DNA from 3 places in the Nocardioides sp. NPDC101246 genome. Region 2 is predicted to be linked to each of the others. Evidence: riboswitches for the same ligand, from Rfam matches in the RefSeq annotation. Region 2 holds a riboswitch; each other region holds the start of a gene.

Region 1 (4,426 bases), on a different contig from region 2:
TGATCACCATCGCCTGGCCGACCGCCAGGCAGACGAGGATCGCGGGGGTCAGGGTGAGGTCGCGCCAGCCGTCCGTGCTGAACAGGAAGTTCGGGTTGACCGCAGTGGTCACCACGAGCAGGAGGACGAAGGCGACGGCGATGCCGGTCTCGCGCTGCTTGAGAAGCCAGGTCAGCCGGTTGGCTGCTCGATGGCGTGGCTGCGGCGCGGCCGGGGCGGGCGCGTCGAGCGTGGTGGTCATGATGCCTCGCTGACGTTCAGGGTGGTGGAGTGGTGGGCCGTCGCCGCGCGCATGACGGCCTCGGGGGTCGCCTCCTCACGGCTCAGCTCGGCCGTCTGGTGGCCCTCGCTGAGGACGATCACCCGGTCGGCCATGCCGAGCACCTCGGGGAGCTCGGAGGAGATCATCAGGATCCCGAGACCCTCCTGGGCCAGGGTCGAGAGCAGCCGGTGGACCTCGGACTTGGTGCCGACATCGATGCCCCGCGTGGGCTCGTCGATGATCAGCACCTTCGGCCGGGTGGAGAGCCACTTGGCCAGGACGACCTTCTGCTGGTTGCCGCCCGAGAGGGTGCCGGCAAGGGTGTCGAGCGTCGCGGCCTTGACCTCGAGCCGGGCGGCCCAGTCGGCGGCCGAGCGGTTCTCGATGGCGCTGTTGATCAGCCCGGTGCGGGCGAGCCGTCCGCTGGTCGGCAGGGTGATGTTGCGCGAGATCGGTGCGTCCAGGACGAGACCGTGCTGGCGGCGGTCCTCGGGGACGAACGCCAGGCCCATCTCGATCGCCCGCCTCGGGTCACCCGGCGGCACCGGGCGTCCGTCGAGGGTGACCTCGCCGCTCTCGTAGGGGTCGACGCCGAAGATCGCCTGCGCGACCTCGCTGCGCCCGGCACCGACGAGGCCCGCCAGACCGACGATCTCACCTTCGCGGACGGTCAGGCTGATGTCCTGGAACAGGCCGGTGCGGGTGAGGCCCTTGACCTCGAGCAGGGGCTTGCCGACCGTGGCCTCGAGCTTGGGGTAGAGGTCGGAGACCTCGCGTCCGACCAGCCGCTGGACGATCTCGTCCTCGGTGACCTCGGCGATGGCGTCGGTGGAGATGTAGGCGCCGTCGCGCATCACCGTGATCGTGTCGCACAGCGCGAAGACCTCGTCGAAGCGGTGCGAGATGAAGACGACGGCACAGCCCTGGTCGCGCAGCGTGCGCGCCACGGTCATCAGCCGGTCGACCTCGTTGCCCGAGAGGGCAGCGGTCGGCTCGTCCATGATCAGGACCCTGGCGTCGAGCGAGAGCGCCTTGGCGATCTCGATCAGCTGCTGGTCGGCGATGGAGAGGCCTTCGGTCGGCCGGTCGGGCTCGATCGGGACGCCGAGCCTGGCGAAGAGCTCGACGACCTCGGTGCGCATCGCGGCGCGGTCGATCCTGCCCCAGCGGTTGGTCGGCTGGCGACCCATGAAGATGTTCTCGGTGACGGAGAGGTCGGGGAAGAGGGTCGGCTCCTGGTAGATGACCGCGACCCCGGCCTGCTTGGCGTCGGCGGTGTTGCGGAAGTCGACCTGCTCCCCGGAGAGCAGGTAGTCGCCGGCGTCGCGGCGATAGAGCCCGGCGACGATCTTGACCAGGGTCGACTTCCCGGCTCCGTTCTCCCCCACGAGCGCGTGGATGGATCCGGCCTCGACCCGGAGGCTTCCGGACCGGAGGGCGCGTACGGGGCCGAACGACTTGGCCACGTCCCGCAGCTCCAGTGCGGCGGGTGTGTCCGGCATGGGCAGCTCCTCGAATTGAAAGGTTTCAAGCCTGGTTTACGCTAGTGATGGCAATCACATACGTCAACACTCTGAGGCCGCTAATTTGAGCGAGATCCGGACTTTGTCATCAGACCGTGTCGGCGCCGGTGCGTATCCAGGCGGGAATCCCACCGCGTCAGACGGCGTTCAGAGCCCTATGCACGCACTCTGGGTATGGGCACATCCGCACGCGGCATCACTCAACGGACGGCTGCGCGAGGTCGGCATGAACGCGCTCGGCGCGGCCGGTTGGAGCGTCGACGAGATCGACCTCTATCGAGAAGGTTTCAATCCACTTCTGGTGGAGCGGGGAGAGGCTGACGTACGCCACCACCAGGACCGGTTGCGGGAGGCCGATCTGCTGGTCGTGCAGTTCCCGCTGTGGTGGTATTCGGTGCCCGCCATCCTCAAGGGCTGGATCGACCGGGTCTTCGAGTCGGGGTTCGCCTTCGACGTACCGGATCCGGAGACCGGCAAGCCGCTCAAGTACGGCAAGGGCGGCCTGGTCGGCAAGCGCGCGCTGACCGTCGTCACCGCCGGGGACCGGGCCGCGACCCTCGGCCCGCGTGGGATCAGCGGCGACATCGAGGACGTCTTGTGGCCGCTGCTGCACGGCACGTTCTGGTACACCGGGATGGACCCGTTGCGGCCGCACCTGATCACCGACGCCGACACCATGAACCCGCAGGTCATGGCACGGATCGAGGCCGACCTGAGCGTACGTCTCGAGGGCGTGATGACGGAGCCGCGGATCGACTACCTGCCGATGGCCGAGGAGCACTACGACCACACGATCAGGCTCCACGACTCGGTCGCACCCGGGGAGGACGGGCTCAGCGCCCATCGCGAGCGCTGAGGGCCCGCCTGCTACGGTCATCTGGCCAGCCGCTCGGGACGCAGTCCCGGCACGGGAACCCGGTGAGAGTCCGGGACTGACGCGCAGCGGTGTGGGTGACGGACGGGACACTGTGCCACTGGGCCCTCGGGCCTGGGAAGGCGTCTCGCGCCGGTCGATCCCGAGTCCGAAGACCTGCTGGCCCTGCAGCACACCGCTGCCGGTCAGCACGGGCGACGCGCACCAGCCCGCGACCCGCTCGAGGACCGACGTGCACCCCTCCCGCACCATCCGAACTCTCACCGCGAGCACCGTCCTGGTGCTCGGCTCGACGCTGGCCGGCTGCGCCTCCGACCAGCCCTCCGACACGCAGCAGGCCGCGGGCGCCGCCGGCTTCCCGGTCACCCTGACCAACTGCGGCCGCGAGATCACCCTCGAGGCACCGCCCGAGCGCGTCGTCTCGCTCAACCAGGGCTCCACCGAGATCCTGCTCTCGCTCGGCCTGGCCGATCGGATCGCCGGCTCCGCGACCTGGACCGACCCGGTGCTCGACTCGCTGGCCGCGGCCAACGAGGACGTACCCCGGCTGGCCGAGAACGCGCCCTCCTACGAGCGCGTCCTGGAGGCCGAGCCGGACTTCGTCACGGCCTCCTTCGCCAGCACGCTGGGCGAGGGCGGGGTGACCACACCCGAGGACCTGGAGAAGCTCGGCGTGGGCTCCTACCTCTCCCCCGCCGAGTGCCTCAAGGACAACGAGGGCGACGACGACGGCACCCGCCACGGCGCCCTCGAGATCGAGACGATCTTCGGCGAGATCACCGACCTGGCGCGGATCTTCGGTGTCCCCGAGCGGGGCGAGGAGCTCGTCGCCGACCTGTCCCGGCGACTGGAGACGGCCCGGACCGAGGCGCCGGACCACGACGTCAGCGCGATGTACTGGTTCGCCAACTCCGAGTCGCCCTACCTCGCCGGCTGCTGCGGCGGCCCCGGGATCATCGGCCGCACCCTCGGCGTGGAGAACGTCTTCGACGACACCACCGACGAGTGGCCGCAGATCAACTGGGAGACCGTCGCCGAGCGCAACCCCGACGTCATCGTCCTCGGCGACCTGACCCGCAAGAGCCAGACCGCCGAGACCGCCCGCGCGAAGATCGACTACCTGAAGGCCAACCCGGTCACCGCGCAGATGGAGGCGGTGAAGAACGACCGCTTCGTGACTCTCTCCGGCGCCGAGCTCAACCCGTCGATCCGCACCGTCTACGCCGTCGAGAACGTCGCCGAGCAGCTCGCCGCCCTCGGCCTATGACATCGCACACACGCAACCCCATCCAGCCGAGCCGTCACTCCGGTCGGCCGAAGCGTCAGCCCGGTCGGCCGACTTGGCGCGGCCGTGACGGCTCGGGCGACGCGGGTGACGGCTCGGGCGACGCGGGTGACGTCTCGGCCGACGCGGGCGACGCCTCGGGCGACGCGGGCGACCACTCGGGCGACGTACGCGCCATCTCGGGCGACGCGGGCGACCACTCGGCCGACGTACGCGCCGCCTCGGCCGACGCTGGCGACGCCTCGGCGATCGGCGTGGCGGGCGTGGTGCTGATCCTGGCTCCCCTGGTGGTGCTGGCGTCGGTCGCGGGGGCGATCACCGTGGGGCCCTCCGACCTGAGCGTCGCCGACGTCTACGGCGTGGTCGCCGACCGGGCCGGCCTCGGCTCCTCCGACCTCACCTTGCTCCAGCAGAGCATCGTGTGGGACCTGCGGCTGCCACGTACGTTGCTGGCGGGGATCTGCGGAGCGGGACTGGCGATC
Region 2 (4,426 bases):
CCATGACCGGGGAGGCCTGGCCCGACATCGCCCGCGAGGTGATGGCCGAGGACCCCTCCGCCTGGATCTTCTTCGTCGTCTTCATCCTGGTGATGACCTTCGCGGTCCTCAACCTCTTCCTCGCCGTGGTCGTCTCCGGCATGGAGAGCGTCGAGTCTCTCGCCGAGCACGAGGAGGAGTCCGACGCCGAGATGATGGCCATCCTCACCTCGTTGCGCGAGGACCTCACCGCCGTACGCGAGGAGCTGGCCGCGACCCGGGCGGAGCTGCGGTCGGAGTCAGCTGCCCGTTGAGGTGATCTCCTGCAGGACCATGTTGCGGGGGCCGTCGGCAGTGCCCCTGACCACCCGCAGGAAGTAGGGCTGGTCGGGGTTGTGGTTGGGGTCGAAGGACCAGTTCCCGCGGGGGCTGACGATGGTGCCGACCGATCCGAGGGAGTCGGCGATCTCGTTGCGGTCGACGTCGTCGGAGAGGCCGAGCGCCTTGTCGAGCGCGGCCGCGGCGTCGTAGGCCTGGACCGAGTAGACCGTCGGGGTGGCGTCGTACGCCTTGCGGTAGTCCTTCACGAAGGCGTCGTTCATCAGCGAGTCCATCGTGTCGCTGTAGTGCAGCGCGGTCCGTACCCCTGATGCCGCGCCGCCCAGCGCGGACAGCACGTCGCCCTCGGTGAGGAAGCCCGGGCCGTAGAGCCGGATGCTCTTGGCCAGCCCGGACTCGCGGTACTGCTTCACGAACGCCTCCGCCTCCTTCCCGGCATAGGCGGCGAAGATCGCGTCCGCGCCCGACTCCTTCACCTTCTCGAAGAGCCCCGACCACTCCTCGCTCACGCCCGCCGGGGTGTAGCTCTGGCCCGCCACGTTGCTGCCGGACGCCTCGAGGGAGATCATGAAGCTGTCGGAGAACTCGTGACCGGCCGCGTCGTCGGAGCCGATGACGTACGCCGAGCCCCGGTCGGTCCCCTGGGCGACCGCCTTCCCGAGCGCGCTGCCCAGACCCGCGTTGGTCGAGGACGTACGCCACAGGTAGTCGGAGCCGTCGGCGAACTCGTCGGCGCCGGCGCCGGTCACGATCAGCGGCGTCTCGCTGTTCTTCGCGACGTCCTTGGCCGCCAGCGCCGTCTCCGAGCTCACCACCCCGACGACCGCCTGGACCTCGTCGTCCTGGATCAGCCTGGTCACCGCGGCGACGCCGATCTCGGTCCGGTCGCCCTCGTCGGCCTCGACGACGTCGATCAGCCGGCCGCCGAGCTTCCCGCCGTGCTGGTCGAGGTAGAGGTCGAAGCCCCGCGACATGTCCGTGCCGATCGACTTCTGGGCGCCGGAGGTCGGCACCACCAGACCGATCGAGACCTTCGAGTCCGAGGTCGTGGCACAGGCCGTCAGGCTGAGTGCGAGCGCCGAGATCGGCGCGAGAACGAGCAGCTGCCGATGAACCGAGCCGGTCACGGGAGACTCCATCTGTGGGGGTGGCGTCGGGAGGTTCCGAGTAGGCGAACCCTGGCACAACCGCGGCCGGAGGGCGAGCAATTCGGTGCCGTGTCCGCAAGTGGGTAGTCTCGCCCTGCCAGTCGTACTCCATGCCTGATGGGGTCAGGGAACCCGGTGAAAGTCCGGGACTGACGCGCAGCGGTGAGGATGACGGGCGGGGCACGCACTCCTTCCGGGGAGGGCAGCCACTGGAGCCTGGCTCCGGGAAGGCGCTCCGCTCCGATCGATTCCGAGTCCGAAGACCTGCTGGCTCTGGCGGCACCCGCCGCCAGGTCACCACGTGCCCCGCGCAAGGGCACATGACGCAGAGCAGGTGTCCTGATGTCGCGAGTCCGAACCGACCGGTGCCCCGGAGTCGGTCGTCCGTGGGCGGCCGAGGACGGCCTGCTGGTGCGGCTGCGCCTGATCGGCGGGTCCGTCTCCTCCGCCGCGCTGCTCTCGCTGATCTCCGTGGCGGAGACCTACGGCGACGGGCGGATCTACCTCACCGGCCGCGCCAACCTGCAGGTGCGCGGCCTGCCGAGCGTCGAGGGCGGCCAGTCTGGAAACGACCTGCCGGGCGAGGTGCTCTCTGCGCTCAAGGCGACCGGTCTGGTGCCGGCGCAGACCCACGAGCTCGTACGCAACGTGATGCTCTCCCCGCAGAGCGGGCTCGCCGGGGGACGGGCCGACCTGCGCGGCGTCGCGGCGTCGCTGGACCGGCTGCTGTGCGCCTCGCCGCGGCTGGCCGCGCTGCCGGGGCGGTTCCTCTTCGTGCTCGACGACGGTCGCGGCGACCTGGTCTCGCGCGAGTGCGACCTCGGGCTGGTGGCGCTCTCCGCGGCCGAGGGCCAGCTCCGGGTCGGTGACTCGTGGGGGCCGGTCGTGCCGCTCGCCGAGGCCGCTTCCCGGTTGGTCTCGCTCGCTGCTCAGTTCTTGGACGTACGCGGCGAGGGACCGTCGGCGGCCTGGCACGTCGCCGAGCTCGACGCTCCTCTGGTCGAGCCGGTCGTGGCCGACGCCCGGGTGCCGGTCGCGGCCACCGAGCTGGAGTTCGGTGAGGTGCCCGGCGGCGAGCACGTCGGATTTGCCGAGGGGGCCCTGGACCGGGCGGCGGTCACGGCGCTGGCCGAGCGGGCGCCGGCGGTCGTGGTGACGCCGTGGCGCGGCGTACTCGTGCCCTCGCCGCAGGTGCGCCCGACCCGGCGCTACGACTACATCGACCAGGGGCCGGCGATCTACGTCGACTCATTCGCGACCATCCGGCGCGAGTCCGACCTCTCCGCGGTGCCCGCCGACGCCGAGCGGCTCGCGGTGCGGATGATCCACGGCAGCGGGCAGGTCGACCTCGCCGCCGACCTGGTCATCCACCCCGGCCTGGTGAAGGCCGCGCGGGGCGCGCTGGAGGCCGGGGCGCCGATCCTGTGCGACGCGACGATGGTCGCCACCGGGGTCACGCGGAGCAGGCTCCCGCGCGAGAACGAGGTGCTCTGCATGCTCGGTGACGACCGGGTCCCGGCGCTGGCCCGGATGTGGGGGACCACCCGCACCGCTGCCGCGCTGTCCCTGTGGGAGCCCTACGTCGAGGGTGCGGTGGTCGCCATCGGCAACGCCCCGACGGCGCTCTTCCATCTGCTCGAGATGATCCTCGACGGCGGTCCGCGGCCGGCCGCGATCGTCGGCTGCCCGGTCGGCTTCATCGGCGCGGCCGAGTCCAAGGAGGCGCTCGCCTCCTTCGCCGCCGATCACGGGATCGACATCCCCTATGTCACCGTCCGGGGCCGTCGTGGCGGCTCCGCGATGACCTCCTCCGCCCTCAACGCACTCGCCCAGGAGCAGGAATGAGCACCTCGAGCCCTGGACGGTTCACCGTCGTCGGCATCGGCCCGGGCGACCCCGAGCTGATCACTCTCAAGGCAGCCCGGCTGATCGGCGCGGCTCCCGTGATCGCCTACCACGCCGGGGTGCGCAAGCAGTCGCACGCTCGCCGGATCGCGTCGTCCCTGATCCCCGCGGACGCGGTGGAGGAGGAGCTGCGCTACCCGGTCACCACCGGGACCACCTCGCACCCCGGCGGCTATGTCGGGGCGATGGCCGAGTTCTACGAGTCCTGCGCGGTCCGGCTCTCCGCTCACCTCGACGCCGGGCGCGACGTGGTCCTGCTCGCCGAGGGCGACCCGCTCTTCTACGGCTCCTCGATGTATCTCCACGACCGGTTCAAGGAGGTCTACGAGACCTCCGTCGTGCCGGGCGTACCCGCCTTCGCAGCCGCCACCGCCGCGGTCTCCACCCCGCTGGTGCGCCAGACCGACGTGCTCACGGTGCTGCCGGGAACCCTGCCCGAGCCCGAGCTCGCCCGTCGGCTGGCCGACACCGAGGCGGCGATCATCATGAAGCTCGGCCGGACCTTCCCCGCGGTCCGCTCCGCGCTCGCGGCCGCCGGGCGGCTCGAGGGTGCCTGGTACGTCGAGCGTGCCTCGCAGCCCGAGGAGCGCTGGCTGCCGGTGGCCGACGTCGACCCGTCCTCCGTGCCGTACTTCTCCCTCATCGTGGTGCCGGGAGACACGGCTCCTGCACCTGCCGCGGCCCGGCTGCGGCAAGAGCTACCCGCGGTCGAGCCTGTCGAGGTGGCGCGCGGGGGCGTCTCGACAGACTCGACCGGCGGGGAGGTCCTGGTCGTCGGGCTCGGGCCGGGTCCCGACGGGTGGCTGACACCCGAGGTCAGCTCGGCGCTGGCCGAGGTCGGACACGTCGTCGGCTACGCGCCGTACGTCAACCGGGTGCCGCAACGTGAAGGCCTGCGACGGCACGCATCGGGCAACACGGTCGAGGTCGACCGGGCCCGGCACGCCCTGGACCTGGCGGTGGCGGGGGAGCGGGTCGCCGTGGTCTCCGGCGGTGACGCCGGTGTCTTCGGGATGGCGTCCGCCGTGTTCGAGGCTGCCGAGGATCCGGCCTAC
Region 3 (4,426 bases), on a different contig from region 2:
GCACCCGGGTCACGACGATGAACACCGCGAGGCCGACGTAGAGCCGGAACGCCTTCGCCCACGGCTGATCACCGCGGCGCGCGGCGACCACCACCGACACCACCCCCACCACGAGCAGGAGCAGCAACGGGTTGGTGGTGAACGAGGCGTACGCAGCCATGCCGATCGCCCACACCCACCAGGCGACGGGGTGCAGATCACGCGGAAGGCGCGCGACCGCAGCCTCACGGACCAGCTCGCTCATCGCCGACGCCACCACACGACACCGGCGAGGGTGAAGAGTCCGAGGATCCCCGCGGGCGCGACCCAGGCGGGCAGATGCTCAGGCCCGGAGTCCGGATCCGTCGATTCCTCCGGAGATAACTCCGGCGACGGGCTTGAGGGCGCCCCCACAGCATCCCCAAGCTCCGTCGCCGGAGCGGTAACGACATCGTCGTCTATCCACGTGAACGCAACACCCTGCCCGGAGGTCACGCTGATTTCGGTAACATTTCTGGAGGCGTAGCTCCAGGCCCCCGAATCGTCGGTGATCCACAGCGACCAGTACGCGTCGGCAGGCGGCATCTGGGCGCAACCGGCGGATTTCGGCCGCTCATCGACGCGACATACGACGCTGGGCATCGAGGTCACATAGGTGAGCGGATGTCCCGCCTTCTCGAAGAGGTCGGCGCCGGTGTCGCCCTCCCCGGGCTGGACACAGCTCACCTCCGGGTCGCCGCCCAGCGCGTTGGGCTCGACGACGACGGTGACGCCGTCACACCCCTCGGCGGCAGAGGATGCGGAGACGGTCGTGAAGACGGGTGCGGTGGCCCCGGCAAGGATCGCCAGGGCCACCGAGGTGGACCGCAGGATCAGCACGAGCTCTTCGCGGTCGCGTCCTTGGGCAGGAAGACCAGCGACGGCAGCGCCTGAGCGGCCGCGAGGCGATACATCCCCTCGGACTCCTTGGTCAGCCCCTTGGTGTTGCCCTCGGTCAGCGCGGCGTCGTCGTAGGCGACCGCGCCGGCGTCGTCACCACAGGTCACGACGTGGTCGGCGACCCAGGTCGCCGCCTTCTCCGCGGCGTCGGCCTCACCGGCACGCCCGAACGCCCACCCGGCCAGGCCGGTGGTGTTGGAGTTGGCGATGTTGCCGGTCGCCGCCTTGAACGACCCGTCCTTCGCCTGGGTCTCCTTCAGCCACTCCACGCCTGCCTCGACGGCCTTCTCCGCCTCCGGCGAGGCCACGCCGGAGAGGGCGATCAGCGCGAACGCGGTGGCGTCGGCGTCCGGGACGGCCTTCGGGTCGGCGTCGCAGGTCTGGTCGGCAGCGGTGGGGTCGGCCGCGAAGGTGACCCGGAACCACCCCTCCTCGCACTGCTGCCCGGCCAGGAACTCCGTCGCGGCCGCGGCCTTCTTGCTCTCGGCGTTGTTCAGTGCCCACACGGCGTACGACTGTCCGATGGTGTTGGAGTAGTCGGCCGCCTCCTTGTTCTTGGGGTCGAGCTTGTCGGCGATGCGGCCGTTGGCGGCGACCGTGCCCTCGAGCTGCTTCAGCAGACCGGGGTCGGAGGCGTCCACGTTCTGCTGGAGGACCAGCGCCTTCGCGGTGGACCCGGCCGAGGTGACGGTGCCGAACCCGGGTGAGGTGTAGGCCTTCTTGTTGGCCATCACGGCCGAGGCGATCGTGGAGAGCTCCTCGTCGTAGCCGCCGACCTCTGCCAGCGCGATCCCGATGTCGGCGCTGAGCCCGAAGTCGTCGGTGCCGTACTGCGCGTTGTGGGCCACACCCTCCGGCGCCTGGGCCACGAGCCAGTCGGCCACCGAGGTCGACACCTTGGCGTCGTAGGTGGACTTCTCCCCCTCCTCGATGGCTTTCTCGCCACAGCCGGCGAGCGAGGTGAGGGCGAGAGCGGCGGCGATGCCACCGAGGACGGTCTTCTTCATGGTTCCTTCCGCGCTGTTCGTCGGGAAGGCCCAGGGCCGACCCGCTGCTTTCCACGACAGCGTCAGGTCAGTACGCGTCCGTCGGCAGGTGCTCCGGCTCACTCGGGTCGCGGTCGGCGTCCCGGGCCTACGGTTGCGGGTCAGCGCCGGGATTCGACCGGCTTCCCCCACCACGGCGTGTGTTGATTGAGGCTCTGCTTGTTTCGGGGCAATCCTATGCCTGGCGAGCGCCTCTTGCGGGATCGCCGACGAGCAGTCACTCTGTCCCCATGCGCCACAGGATTCTCGGCCTTGTCGCACTATCGATCTCGGCCACCCTTCTCGCTCTCTGCCCGACCACGACGGCGGTCGCGCAACCGGCTCGGACCTCGGTCACGTACGCAGATCTGGTCGCCATGTTCGGCGACAGGGTCGGCGACAGGAAGACCGTCGAGACCGGGCTGCCGACCCTCAACCGCGCCATGTCAGACGCCCGGATCACGACCCCCTACCGGCAGGCGGCCTACCTGACCACGCTTGCCCACGAGAGCTCCTTCCACCACGACGCCAAGGGCCGCGACAAGCGGAAGTACGCCGGCCGTGGCTACATCCAGCTGACTGGCGAGGCCAACTACACCGACGCCGGCGCCTACCTCGGGATCGACCTGCGCCGCCGCCCGGAGCTGGCCAGGTCGCTGGACCACAGCGCGCCGATCTCGCGGTGGTACTGGACCGTCGCCCGCGACATCAACCCGCTCGCCGACGTCCTCGACATGGGTGCGGTCAACGCGGCGATCGGGTATCCGTACAACAAGGAGGAGGACACCGAGCGCTGCCGCGACTTCAAGGCCGCGCTGAAGCACCTCAACGGGTCGGTGCCCAAGGGGATCGACTGCACCCGCCCGAAGAAGGCGAGCAGCCAGGACCGCACCCCGGACGCGTCCTAGCAGACGTACGTCACTTCTTCGTGCGCTTGTCGCTGACCGCGATCGCCGAGGTGCCCTCGTCCTTGAGCTCGAAGAGGTCAATCGCCTTGATCAGCTTGGTCCAGGTGGCGTACCCGTAGTTGCGCGGGTCCTCGGAGGACTGGTTGCGGATGCGCGAGACGACCGTGCCGACCAGGGCCCAGCCGTCGTCGTCGGCGGCCGCCGCGATGGAGTTGCGCAGCAGCTGGATCAGCCGGGCGTTGCGCTTCAGGAGTTGTCCCGAAGTCGCCGAGGAGGACGGCTTGCGGGCGGGCGTGGCACCGGCCTCGGTGTCAGCCTCGGTCTCCTCCTCGGAGCCGCCGAGCTTCTCCACCACGGTGAACCGGGTGCAGGCGCTCTTGAACGGCGCCGGCGTCTTCTCCCGGCCGTAGCCGTAGACCGCGCGCCCCTTCTCCCGCAGGTAGTGCACCAGCGGCGTGAAGTCGGAGTCGGAGGAGACCAGCGCGAACGCGTCCGGGACCGCCGCATGTAGCAGCTCCACGGCGTCGATCGCGAGCGCCATGTCGGAGGCGTTCTTGTGCGCGGTCAGGTCGAACTGCTGCATCGGCCTGATCGCGGCGTCGTGCAGCTCCTCGATCCACCCCTTGAGCTCGGGCTTGGTCCAGTTGCCGTACGCCCGGCGGATCGTCACCTCCCCGTATTCGGCCAGGTCGTTCAAGATCGCGTCGATCTTGGACGCGGGGGCGTTGTCGGCGTCGATGAGCAGCGCGATGCGGAAGGGCTCGGTCACGCGGACAGTCTGCCAGTGCACCCCATCGCCGAGTCGGCTCATCCTGACCAAAACGACCGCCGAGTCGGCGCGTCATGACGCGCCGACTCGGCGGGATTTGTTGTCAGGACGAGCCGACTCGGCGTGGAGTCAGGCGAGCTTCTCCAGGATCAGCTCGCGGACGCGCTTGGCGTCGGCCTTGCCGCCGGTCGACTTCATCACCGCGCCGATGAGCGCACCGGCCGCGGCCTGGTTGCCGCCGCGGATCTTCTCGGCGACCGCGGGCTGGGCGGCGATGGCCTCGTCGACGGCGGCACCGAGGGCGCCGTCGTCGGAGACCACGGCGAGACCGCGGGCGTCGATGATCTCGGCGACCGTGCCCTCACCTGCGAGCAGGCCCTCGAAGACCTGGCGGGCAAGCTTGTCGGTCAGCGAACCGCCGTCGACCAGCTTCTGCACCTCGGCGACCTGCACCGGGGTGACACCGAGCTCGGCGAGCTCGACGCCACGGTCGTTGGCGCTGCGGGAGAGCTCGGCCATCCACCACTTACGGGCGGCCTGCGCGGAGGCTCCTTCGGCGACCGTCGCCTCGATCAGCGACAGGGCGCCGGCGGCCCAGACGTCCCGCATCTCCAGCTCGGAGTAGCCCCACTCGACCTGCAGGCGGGCCCGCTTGTCAGCGGTGCGCTCCGGCAGGCTCGCCCGCAGCTCCTCGACCCACTCCCGCGCCGGGGCCACGGGCACCAGGTCGGGCTCGGGGAAGTAGCGGTAGTCGTCGGCGTCCGACTTCGGCCGGCCTGCCGAGGTGGTCCCGGTGTCCTCGTGGA

The links. A riboswitch is a leader RNA that binds a small molecule or an ion and turns the genes downstream of it on or off. The one in region 2 is predicted to bind cobalamin.
Region 1: another riboswitch for cobalamin. It lies ahead of ACIRON_RS12200 (ABC transporter substrate-binding protein); the one in region 2 lies ahead of ACIRON_RS09785 (nitrite reductase).
Region 3: another riboswitch for cobalamin. It lies ahead of ACIRON_RS27625 (prenyltransferase/squalene oxidase repeat-containing protein); the one in region 2 lies ahead of ACIRON_RS09785 (nitrite reductase).

What each region holds. Positions count from the first base shown of each region.
Region 1 is NZ_JBIWNX010000006.1:8,527-12,952, forward strand. It holds gene ACIRON_RS12185 (ABC transporter permease) at 1-241, opposite strand, end outside; gene ACIRON_RS12190 (sugar ABC transporter ATP-binding protein) at 238-1,764, opposite strand; gene ACIRON_RS12195 (NAD(P)H-dependent oxidoreductase) at 1,943-2,641, shown strand; cobalamin riboswitch at 2,651-2,838, shown strand; gene ACIRON_RS12200 (ABC transporter substrate-binding protein) at 2,892-3,926, shown strand; gene ACIRON_RS12205 (FecCD family ABC transporter permease) at 3,923-4,426, shown strand, end outside.
Region 2 is NZ_JBIWNX010000004.1:416,874-421,299, forward strand. It holds gene ACIRON_RS09775 (ion transporter) at 1-293, shown strand, start outside; gene ACIRON_RS09780 (ABC transporter substrate-binding protein) at 279-1,445, opposite strand; cobalamin riboswitch at 1,548-1,753, shown strand; partial or broken gene ACIRON_RS09785 (nitrite reductase) at 1,809-1,997, shown strand; gene ACIRON_RS09790 (precorrin-8X methylmutase) at 2,658-3,311, shown strand; gene cobJ (precorrin-3B C(17)-methyltransferase) at 3,308-4,426, shown strand, end outside.
Region 3 is NZ_JBIWNX010000020.1:41,809-46,234, reverse strand. It holds gene ACIRON_RS27635 (CbiQ family ECF transporter T component) at 1-244, opposite strand, end outside; gene ACIRON_RS27630 (hypothetical protein) at 241-858, opposite strand; gene ACIRON_RS27625 (prenyltransferase/squalene oxidase repeat-containing protein) at 852-1,925, opposite strand; cobalamin riboswitch at 1,991-2,115, opposite strand; gene ACIRON_RS27620 (glycoside hydrolase family 19 protein) at 2,195-2,851, shown strand; gene ACIRON_RS27615 (NYN domain-containing protein) at 2,862-3,620, opposite strand; gene gatB (Asp-tRNA(Asn)/Glu-tRNA(Gln) amidotransferase subunit GatB) at 3,750-4,426, opposite strand, start outside.